3 regions of the Lactiplantibacillus argentoratensis genome follow, and region 3 is predicted to be linked to each of the others. Evidence: a T-box and tRNA genes for the amino acid it is inferred to sense, from the RefSeq annotation. Region 3 holds a T-box; the other regions hold tRNA genes.
The links. A T-box is a leader RNA that pairs with one kind of tRNA and senses whether it is charged. The one in region 3 lies ahead of V7R88_RS05910 (phenylalanine--tRNA ligase subunit alpha), so its partner is inferred to be a tRNA-Phe.

Region 1 (2,233 bases), 560 kb from region 3:
CATTAAAATCATAATCAGCCGTTATTGGCTAATTCAAGTCGTTGCATTTTAACTGCAACGACTTTTTTTGACGAATACGTTTACGCTGAGCACACCAGCCTTGGCAACTCGCAATCAAACATCGCTTCTAATACCACATTGCAGCCACGAGTGGTCACGTATGCAGCTGGCGTGGTTCTTAAGCGAGTAACGTCATTGGTTAGTTGATTTTAAACTATCCGTCTTCTAACCGGTGGCATTACCAGGCAACGCGAATAAAATCACCGTTACCATCCGTTCGTTAGTATCTTCCGCCAAGATACACAGCAAGAAACGCTCGCGCATTTCGCGGAAGATTCCTAGTGGCCCGTACGTCGCTTACACCGATTTCTATGAGTCTCAAGTCTGTTGTCCCTAATACCAGTAAATCGTACCGTGCCGAATGTTAAAAGATAGCGTGTCGCCTTGACCAGCCAGCATGGTTATGCCGATCGGCTAAAACTAATGGCAACACCACCCAAATACCAACAACTGATCCTTTATGACATCTAGCGTCAACAGTCAATTGCTTAACCAAGCAGAACAATTTGAATCACTACCCCGCCCACTTAGCTCGCCGTTTACCTTATCGACAATTTCGACGAACATCTGCACGATTCTGGAGACACAAAAAAACGCCATTCATCAGCGAATGACGTGTGTAACGGTCCGTACGAGACTCGAACTCGTGATCTCCTGCGTGACAGGCAGGCGTCCTAAACCAACTAGACCAACGGACCAATTGCGGGAGCAGGGTTTGAACCTGCGACCTTCGGGTTATGAGCCCGACGAGCTACCAGACTGCTCCATCCCGCGATAATATAATGACCCCTACGGGATTCGAACCCATGTTACTGCCGTGAAAGGGCAGTGTCTTAAACCACTTGACCAAGGGGTCATATTTTTAATATGGAACAACGGAGAAGGAGGGATTCGAACCCTCGCACCGCTTGCGCGATCTATACCCTTAGCAGGGGCACCTCTTCAGCCACTTGAGTACTTCTCCAAAATGGGCCTAAATGGACTTGAACCATCGACCTCACGCTTATCAGGCGTGCGCTCTAAACCAGCTGAGCTATAGGCCCAAAAAAAGCGGGTAACGAGAATCGGACTCGCGACAACAGCTTGGAAGGCTGTGGTTTTACCACTAAACTATACCCGCAGAATACAGATATGGCGCGGGACGGAATCGAACCGCCGACACATGGAGCTTCAATCCATTGCTCTACCGACTGAGCTACCGAGCCATTGTAGCCATTTAAATCTATTAACTTAACGGTCCGTACGAGACTCGAACTCGTGATCTCCTGCGTGACAGGCAGGCGTCCTAAACCAACTAGACCAACGGACCAATTGCGGGAGCAGGGTTTGAACCTGCGACCTTCGGGTTATGAGCCCGACGAGCTACCAGACTGCTCCATCCCGCGATAATAAGGAGGATGAGAGATTCGAACTCTCGCGTGGTTTGACCCACCTGACGGTTTTCAAGACCGTTCCCTTCAGCCAGACTTGGGTAATCCTCCATATGATGTTACTAGGAAATGTCCACTATTAATAGTAGATGGACCTTGTAGGGCTCGAACCTACGACCGGACGGTTATGAGCCGTCTGCTCTAACCAACTGAGCTAAAGGTCCAAGCTCTAATTCCTATCGCGGCAGGGGGAATCGAACCCTCGACCTCCCGGGTATGAACCGGACGCTCTAGCCAGCTGAGCTACACCGCGATGTGTTAAATAATCGTATATGACTACTTAATCGGGAAAACAGGATTCGAACCTGCGACCCCCTGGTCCCAAACCAGGTGCTCTACCAAGCTGAGCTATTTCCCGTTATATGCACCCAGTAGGAGTCGAACCTACAACCTTCTGATTCGTAGTCAGACACTCTATCCAATTGCGCTATGGGTGCTTCATAAAAGTGCCGAGGACCGGGATCGAACCGGTACGGTTATCACTAACCGCAGGATTTTAAGTCCTGTGCGTCTGCCAATTCCGCCACCCCGGCAACACTCTGGAACAAAGCGGAAGACGGGATTCGAACCCGCGACCCCCACCATGGCAAGGTGATGTTCTACCACTGAACTACTTCCGCATAACTATTCAGTTAATGCCGACTAGAGGATTCGAACCTCCGACCCCCTGTTTACAAGACAGATGCTCTGCCAGCTGAGCTAAGTCGGCATGACGATTAACACAACTATAACATCATATCATG
Region 2 (2,233 bases), 230 kb from region 3:
TTGACTAGCTGCGGTTCAGAAACACATTACAACTCACTAGCGAGTCACAAAGCAGAACAAGCACCATGGACTTAAACCAACTACTTCAGTTATCACCGAGTGCAACGAGCAAGTTTTAGATGGATGGATTCGTTTTAAAGACCTACCATAATATGAAAAGCCCTATGTTAGCATGATTTATGCTAATACAGGGCTTTTCGATGCTTACGAGACTATTTCTACGTTCATATTCATGCAATGCTAATATTGTAAATTTATTCTTTGCAATTGGAAAGTTCACCCAAAAATCATTTTGCCTATTTTCGCATGATTCTAAGAATACAAAAAAGCCGTTATATCAACGATATAACGACTTCTTAAAGGTACTTAGAGCTTCCTGAAAACCTCTTAGTACCGGCGATCGGGGTCGAACCGATACTCCCTCAACGGGAACTGGATTTTGAGTCCAGCGCGTCTGCCAATTCCGCCACGCCGGCAAAATAATAACTAGATGGAACATAAATCTGATCAGGATTATAACCTTTTCAGGAAAGGCGGTAACCGGATTTGAACCGGTGATGAAGGTTTTGCAGACCTCTGCCTTACCACTTGGCTATACCGCCATCATTTATTGCCCAAACCCAACTGGGTTAGCTGGATTCGAACCAGCGCATGATGGAGTCAAAGTCCATTGCCTTACCACTTGGCTATAACCCAATCAAAGGGCGGTAGGTGGGAATCGAACCCACGCGTGCCGGAGCCACAATCCGGTGCGTTAACCACTTCGCCACTACCGCCATCATGGCAGGGATAGTAGGAGTTGAACCCACACCGACGGTTTTGGAGACCGTTGTTCTACCATTAAACTATATCCCTATAAAGAATGGAGGGGAGTGGATTCGAACCACCGAACCCGAAGGAGCGGATTTACAGTCCGCCGCGTTTAGCCAGACTTCGCTACCCCTCCATAAATGGCGCGGGACGGAATCGAACCGCCGACACATGGAGCTTCAATCCATTGCTCTACCGACTGAGCTACCGAGCCATATCATTCTTCATGATGGAGTCTATTAAATTATTGATGAGTAACTCTCATCAGATGGAGGATACAGGGCTCGAACCTGTGACCCTCTGCTTGTAAGGCAGACGCTCTCCCAACTGAGCTAATCCTCCATAATGACCCCTACGGGATTCGAACCCATGTTACTGCCGTGAAAGGGCAGTGTCTTAAACCACTTGACCAAGGGGTCATATTTATTATATCTAACTAACGGAGAGTAAGGGATTCGAACCCTTGAAACAGGTATAACCCGTTTACAGCATTTCCAATGCTGCTCCTTCAGCCACTCGGACAACTCTCCATGGCTTACCGTAGATAACTCCGACAGGCGGGCTCGAACCGTCGACATCTTGATTAACAGTCAAGCGCTCTACCAACTGAGCTATGTCGGAATAATCGCATGGCAACGTCCTACCCTCGCAGGGAGCGATCCCCCAACTACTCTCGGCGCTAAGAAGCTTAACTTCTGTGTTCGACATGGGAACAGGTGTATCCTTCTCGCCATCGTCACCACACTATTGAGAAACTTGTGCTCTCAAAACTAGACAATATCAAATATCTTCATATGAACCGGAACACCAATTACTTGGTTAAGTCCTCGACCGATTAGTATTAGTCCGCTTCATGCGTCACCGCACTGCCACTTCTAACCTATCTACCTGATCATCTTTCAGGGGTCTTACTTCCATAAAGGAATGGGAAATCTCATCTCGAGGTGTGTTTCACACTTAGATGCTTTCAGCGTTTATCACATCCATACGTAGCTACCCAGCGATGCGCCTGGCGGCACAACTGGTACACCAGAGGTATGTCCATCCCGGTCCTCTCGTACTAAGGACAGGTCCTCTCAAATTTCCTACGCCCGCGACGGATAGGGACCGAACTGTCTCACGACGTTCTGAACCCAGCTCGCGTACCGCTTTAATGGGCGAACAGCCCAACCCTTGGGACCGACTACAGCCCCAGGATGCGATGAGCCGACATCGAGGTGCCAAACCTCCCCGTCGATGTGGACTCTTGGGGGAGATAAGCCTGTTATCCCCAGGGTAGCTTTTATCCGTTGAGCGATGGCCCTTCCATACGGTACCACCGGATCACTAAGCCCGACTTTCGTCCCTGCTCGACCTGTCTGTCTCGCAGTCAAGCTCCCTTGTGCCTTTACACTCTGCGAATGATTTCCAACCATTCTGAGGG
Region 3 (2,233 bases):
AAGACGTGCCCCACTACAACTTTTTTCAATCCTTCACTGGGACGAATAACACCGTCAACTTCAACGGCCGTCCGTTCAATCTTTTCTGCTAATTCATCGGCCGGAATGTCCAGCTTCAAATAATCGCGTAACCATGTCGTAGAAATTCTCATGTGGACGCCTAACCTTTCTTATAGAACTGTGACAAGAACCGCACGTCATTCAAGTAGAAGTTGCGGATATCGTCAACACCGTATTTCAACATCGCAAAGCGGTCTGGTCCTAACCCAAAGGCAAAACCACCATATTCTTCTGGATCAATGCCAGACATCTCTAACACGTGGGGGTGAACCATGCCGGCACCCAACACTTCGATCCAACCCGTTTGCTTACAGATTGCGCAGCCCTTACCATTGCAATTAAAGCAAGTCACATCAGCTTCTACGGATGGTTCCGTGAATGGGAAGAAGCTTGGCCGCAAGCGGACATCAAACTGGTCGCCGAATAAGGTCTTGGCAACTAGGATTAACGTACCCTTCAAGTCGGCCATCGTAATATGCTTGTCTACGACCAATCCTTCAATTTGATGGAATTGATGTGAATGGGTTGCATCATCCGTATCACGCCGATAGACGCGGCCTGGTGACAAGACCTTCAATGGTCCCTTAGAAAAGTCGTGGTTTTCAAGTGACCGCGGCTGATCAGCAGACGTCTGCGTCCGTAGCAATACGTCTTTAGTAATATAGAACGTGTCCTGCATGTCACGGGCCGGATGATCCTTCGGTAAGTTCAACCGTTCAAAGTTGTAGTAATCTTCTTCAACTTCGTCACCATCAACGATTTGATAACCCATTCCCATAAATAAATCTTCCAATTCAGTAATGATCTGGGTAATCACATGTGGCTGGCCTTGTGGGACTTCCCGTCCCGGCAATGTCACGTCAAGCTTTTCAGCAGCCAATTGCTTATTAACGGCCGCTTGTTCCAATTCTTCGCGGCGTTCATCAATCGCCGCCTGAATCCGGTCACGAACTTCGTTGGCATAAGCCCCCACCTTTGGCCGTTCTTCAGGACTTAAGTCGCGCATTCCGCGCAATACTTCCGTAATCGGCCCCTTTTTACCAAGCAAATCAACTTTGACTTGGTTAACCTTTTTCAAAACATCGGCGGATTTAATATCGGCCAAGCCTTGATCGCGTAATTCGGTTAATCGATCTTGTAAACTCATATGCTGCCTCCAATTTTTAGTTGCGTTGCGGACAAAAAAAGACCCCATCCCTAAAAAGGGACGAGGTCATCGCGGTACCACCCTTGTTTGCATCGTAATTACTATGCACACTCATAACCCGTCATAACGGTCGGGATACCGGAAAATTATTTGTTTTCACAAACGCCCAATTTCAGCTCGGAGAGTGAATTCGTCAATCTTGGTCGCCAGGGTGCTTTCAATCGGTGACACCCTTCCCTACGACGCCGTAACTAACTACTATTTCTCGTCAAGGCTTTTATCTACATTGTCAGTTTATGGCAAAGTGCCCTGCACGTCAACCCCGTATTAGGATTCGGCCGGACTAAACCACTTATCGGACCAGTCATGGACGGTATCCATCACTTGCCGTAAATCTTGCCCTTTAGTGGTCAATCGATACTCGATCAGGGCAGAGTCACAATGGGTTACCCGACTTACAATGCCGTTTTCTTCCAATTCCTTCAAGCGAACAACGAGCACTCGATCACTGCACTTAGGAATCTGACGAGCCAGATTCTTAAAGCGTTGGGGACCGTCTTCCAGTAAAACATCGATAATTAGCCCGTTCCATTTCTTCCCGAGAATTGAAAACGTCTTTTCAAATTTTGGACACAGTTCAAAATCCACGTTGGATTCTGTTACCGTGTCAGCTAGTATTTCTGACATGCAATGACCCCCAATTATTGAATTAACCGGCGGAGACCTTGCCTCGGAACCGATCTAGTTGTTTGGCCACTTTCATACGCAATGGTCCAAAAAATTCATGTTCTGCTTCATAATCATCAACTAAAGAGACGAGCAAACTTTCCCGATATTTCGGCACAGCTAAAGTTGCGCCGAACATATGCTTCAAAATGATATCTTTTTCCATGGGCGTTAATTTTGTTAACTTTTCGGCGTTACGTAACGCCACCCGCGGATGGATGAATGCGTGCGATCCGAGATCAAACTTGGTTTCACGCCAGTCATAATAAAACAAATCATGCAATAATCCACCACGCGCCA

Region 1: it encodes a tRNA-Phe, which carries the amino acid that the T-box ahead of V7R88_RS05910 (phenylalanine--tRNA ligase subunit alpha) is inferred to sense. The anticodon was not compared.
Region 2: it encodes a tRNA-Phe, which carries the amino acid that the T-box ahead of V7R88_RS05910 (phenylalanine--tRNA ligase subunit alpha) is inferred to sense. The anticodon was not compared.

The regions. Positions count from the first base shown of each region.
Region 1 is NZ_CP147647.1:1,841,398-1,843,630, forward strand. Features, by position in the region: gene V7R88_RS08620 (hypothetical protein) at 1-14, shown strand, start outside; tRNA gene V7R88_RS08625 (tRNA-Asp) at 684-758, opposite strand; tRNA gene V7R88_RS08630 (tRNA-Met) at 761-834, opposite strand; tRNA gene V7R88_RS08635 (tRNA-Glu) at 844-916, opposite strand; tRNA gene V7R88_RS08640 (tRNA-Ser) at 937-1,024, opposite strand; tRNA gene V7R88_RS08645 (tRNA-Ile) at 1,029-1,103, opposite strand; tRNA gene V7R88_RS08650 (tRNA-Gly) at 1,110-1,180, opposite strand; tRNA gene V7R88_RS08655 (tRNA-Phe) at 1,193-1,265, opposite strand; tRNA gene V7R88_RS08660 (tRNA-Asp) at 1,295-1,369, opposite strand; tRNA gene V7R88_RS08665 (tRNA-Met) at 1,372-1,445, opposite strand; tRNA gene V7R88_RS08670 (tRNA-Ser) at 1,452-1,541, opposite strand; tRNA gene V7R88_RS08675 (tRNA-Ile) at 1,581-1,654, opposite strand; tRNA gene V7R88_RS08680 (tRNA-Met) at 1,670-1,743, opposite strand; tRNA gene V7R88_RS08685 (tRNA-Pro) at 1,775-1,848, opposite strand; tRNA gene V7R88_RS08690 (tRNA-Arg) at 1,854-1,927, opposite strand; tRNA gene V7R88_RS08695 (tRNA-Leu) at 1,938-2,023, opposite strand; tRNA gene V7R88_RS08700 (tRNA-Gly) at 2,039-2,110, opposite strand; tRNA gene V7R88_RS08705 (tRNA-Thr) at 2,127-2,199, opposite strand.
Region 2 is NZ_CP147647.1:1,053,842-1,056,074, reverse strand. Features, by position in the region: gene V7R88_RS04940 (phosphoribosyltransferase family protein) at 1-8, shown strand, start outside; tRNA gene V7R88_RS04935 (tRNA-Leu) at 392-476, opposite strand; tRNA gene V7R88_RS04930 (tRNA-Cys) at 532-602, opposite strand; tRNA gene V7R88_RS04925 (tRNA-Gln) at 625-696, opposite strand; tRNA gene V7R88_RS04920 (tRNA-His) at 704-776, opposite strand; tRNA gene V7R88_RS04915 (tRNA-Trp) at 782-855, opposite strand; tRNA gene V7R88_RS04910 (tRNA-Tyr) at 864-946, opposite strand; tRNA gene V7R88_RS04905 (tRNA-Phe) at 952-1,024, opposite strand; tRNA gene V7R88_RS04900 (tRNA-Val) at 1,080-1,152, opposite strand; tRNA gene V7R88_RS04895 (tRNA-Glu) at 1,157-1,229, opposite strand; tRNA gene V7R88_RS04890 (tRNA-Ser) at 1,251-1,340, opposite strand; tRNA gene V7R88_RS04885 (tRNA-Asn) at 1,359-1,431, opposite strand; rRNA gene rrf (5S ribosomal RNA) at 1,438-1,554, opposite strand; rRNA gene V7R88_RS04875 (23S ribosomal RNA) at 1,626-2,233, opposite strand, start outside.
Region 3 is NZ_CP147647.1:1,280,701-1,282,933, reverse strand. Features, by position in the region: gene pheT (phenylalanine--tRNA ligase subunit beta) at 1-152, opposite strand, end outside; gene V7R88_RS05910 (phenylalanine--tRNA ligase subunit alpha) at 161-1,207, opposite strand; T-box leader at 1,261-1,488, opposite strand; gene V7R88_RS05905 (winged helix-turn-helix transcriptional regulator) at 1,535-1,894, opposite strand; gene V7R88_RS05900 (HD domain-containing protein) at 1,917-2,233, opposite strand, start outside.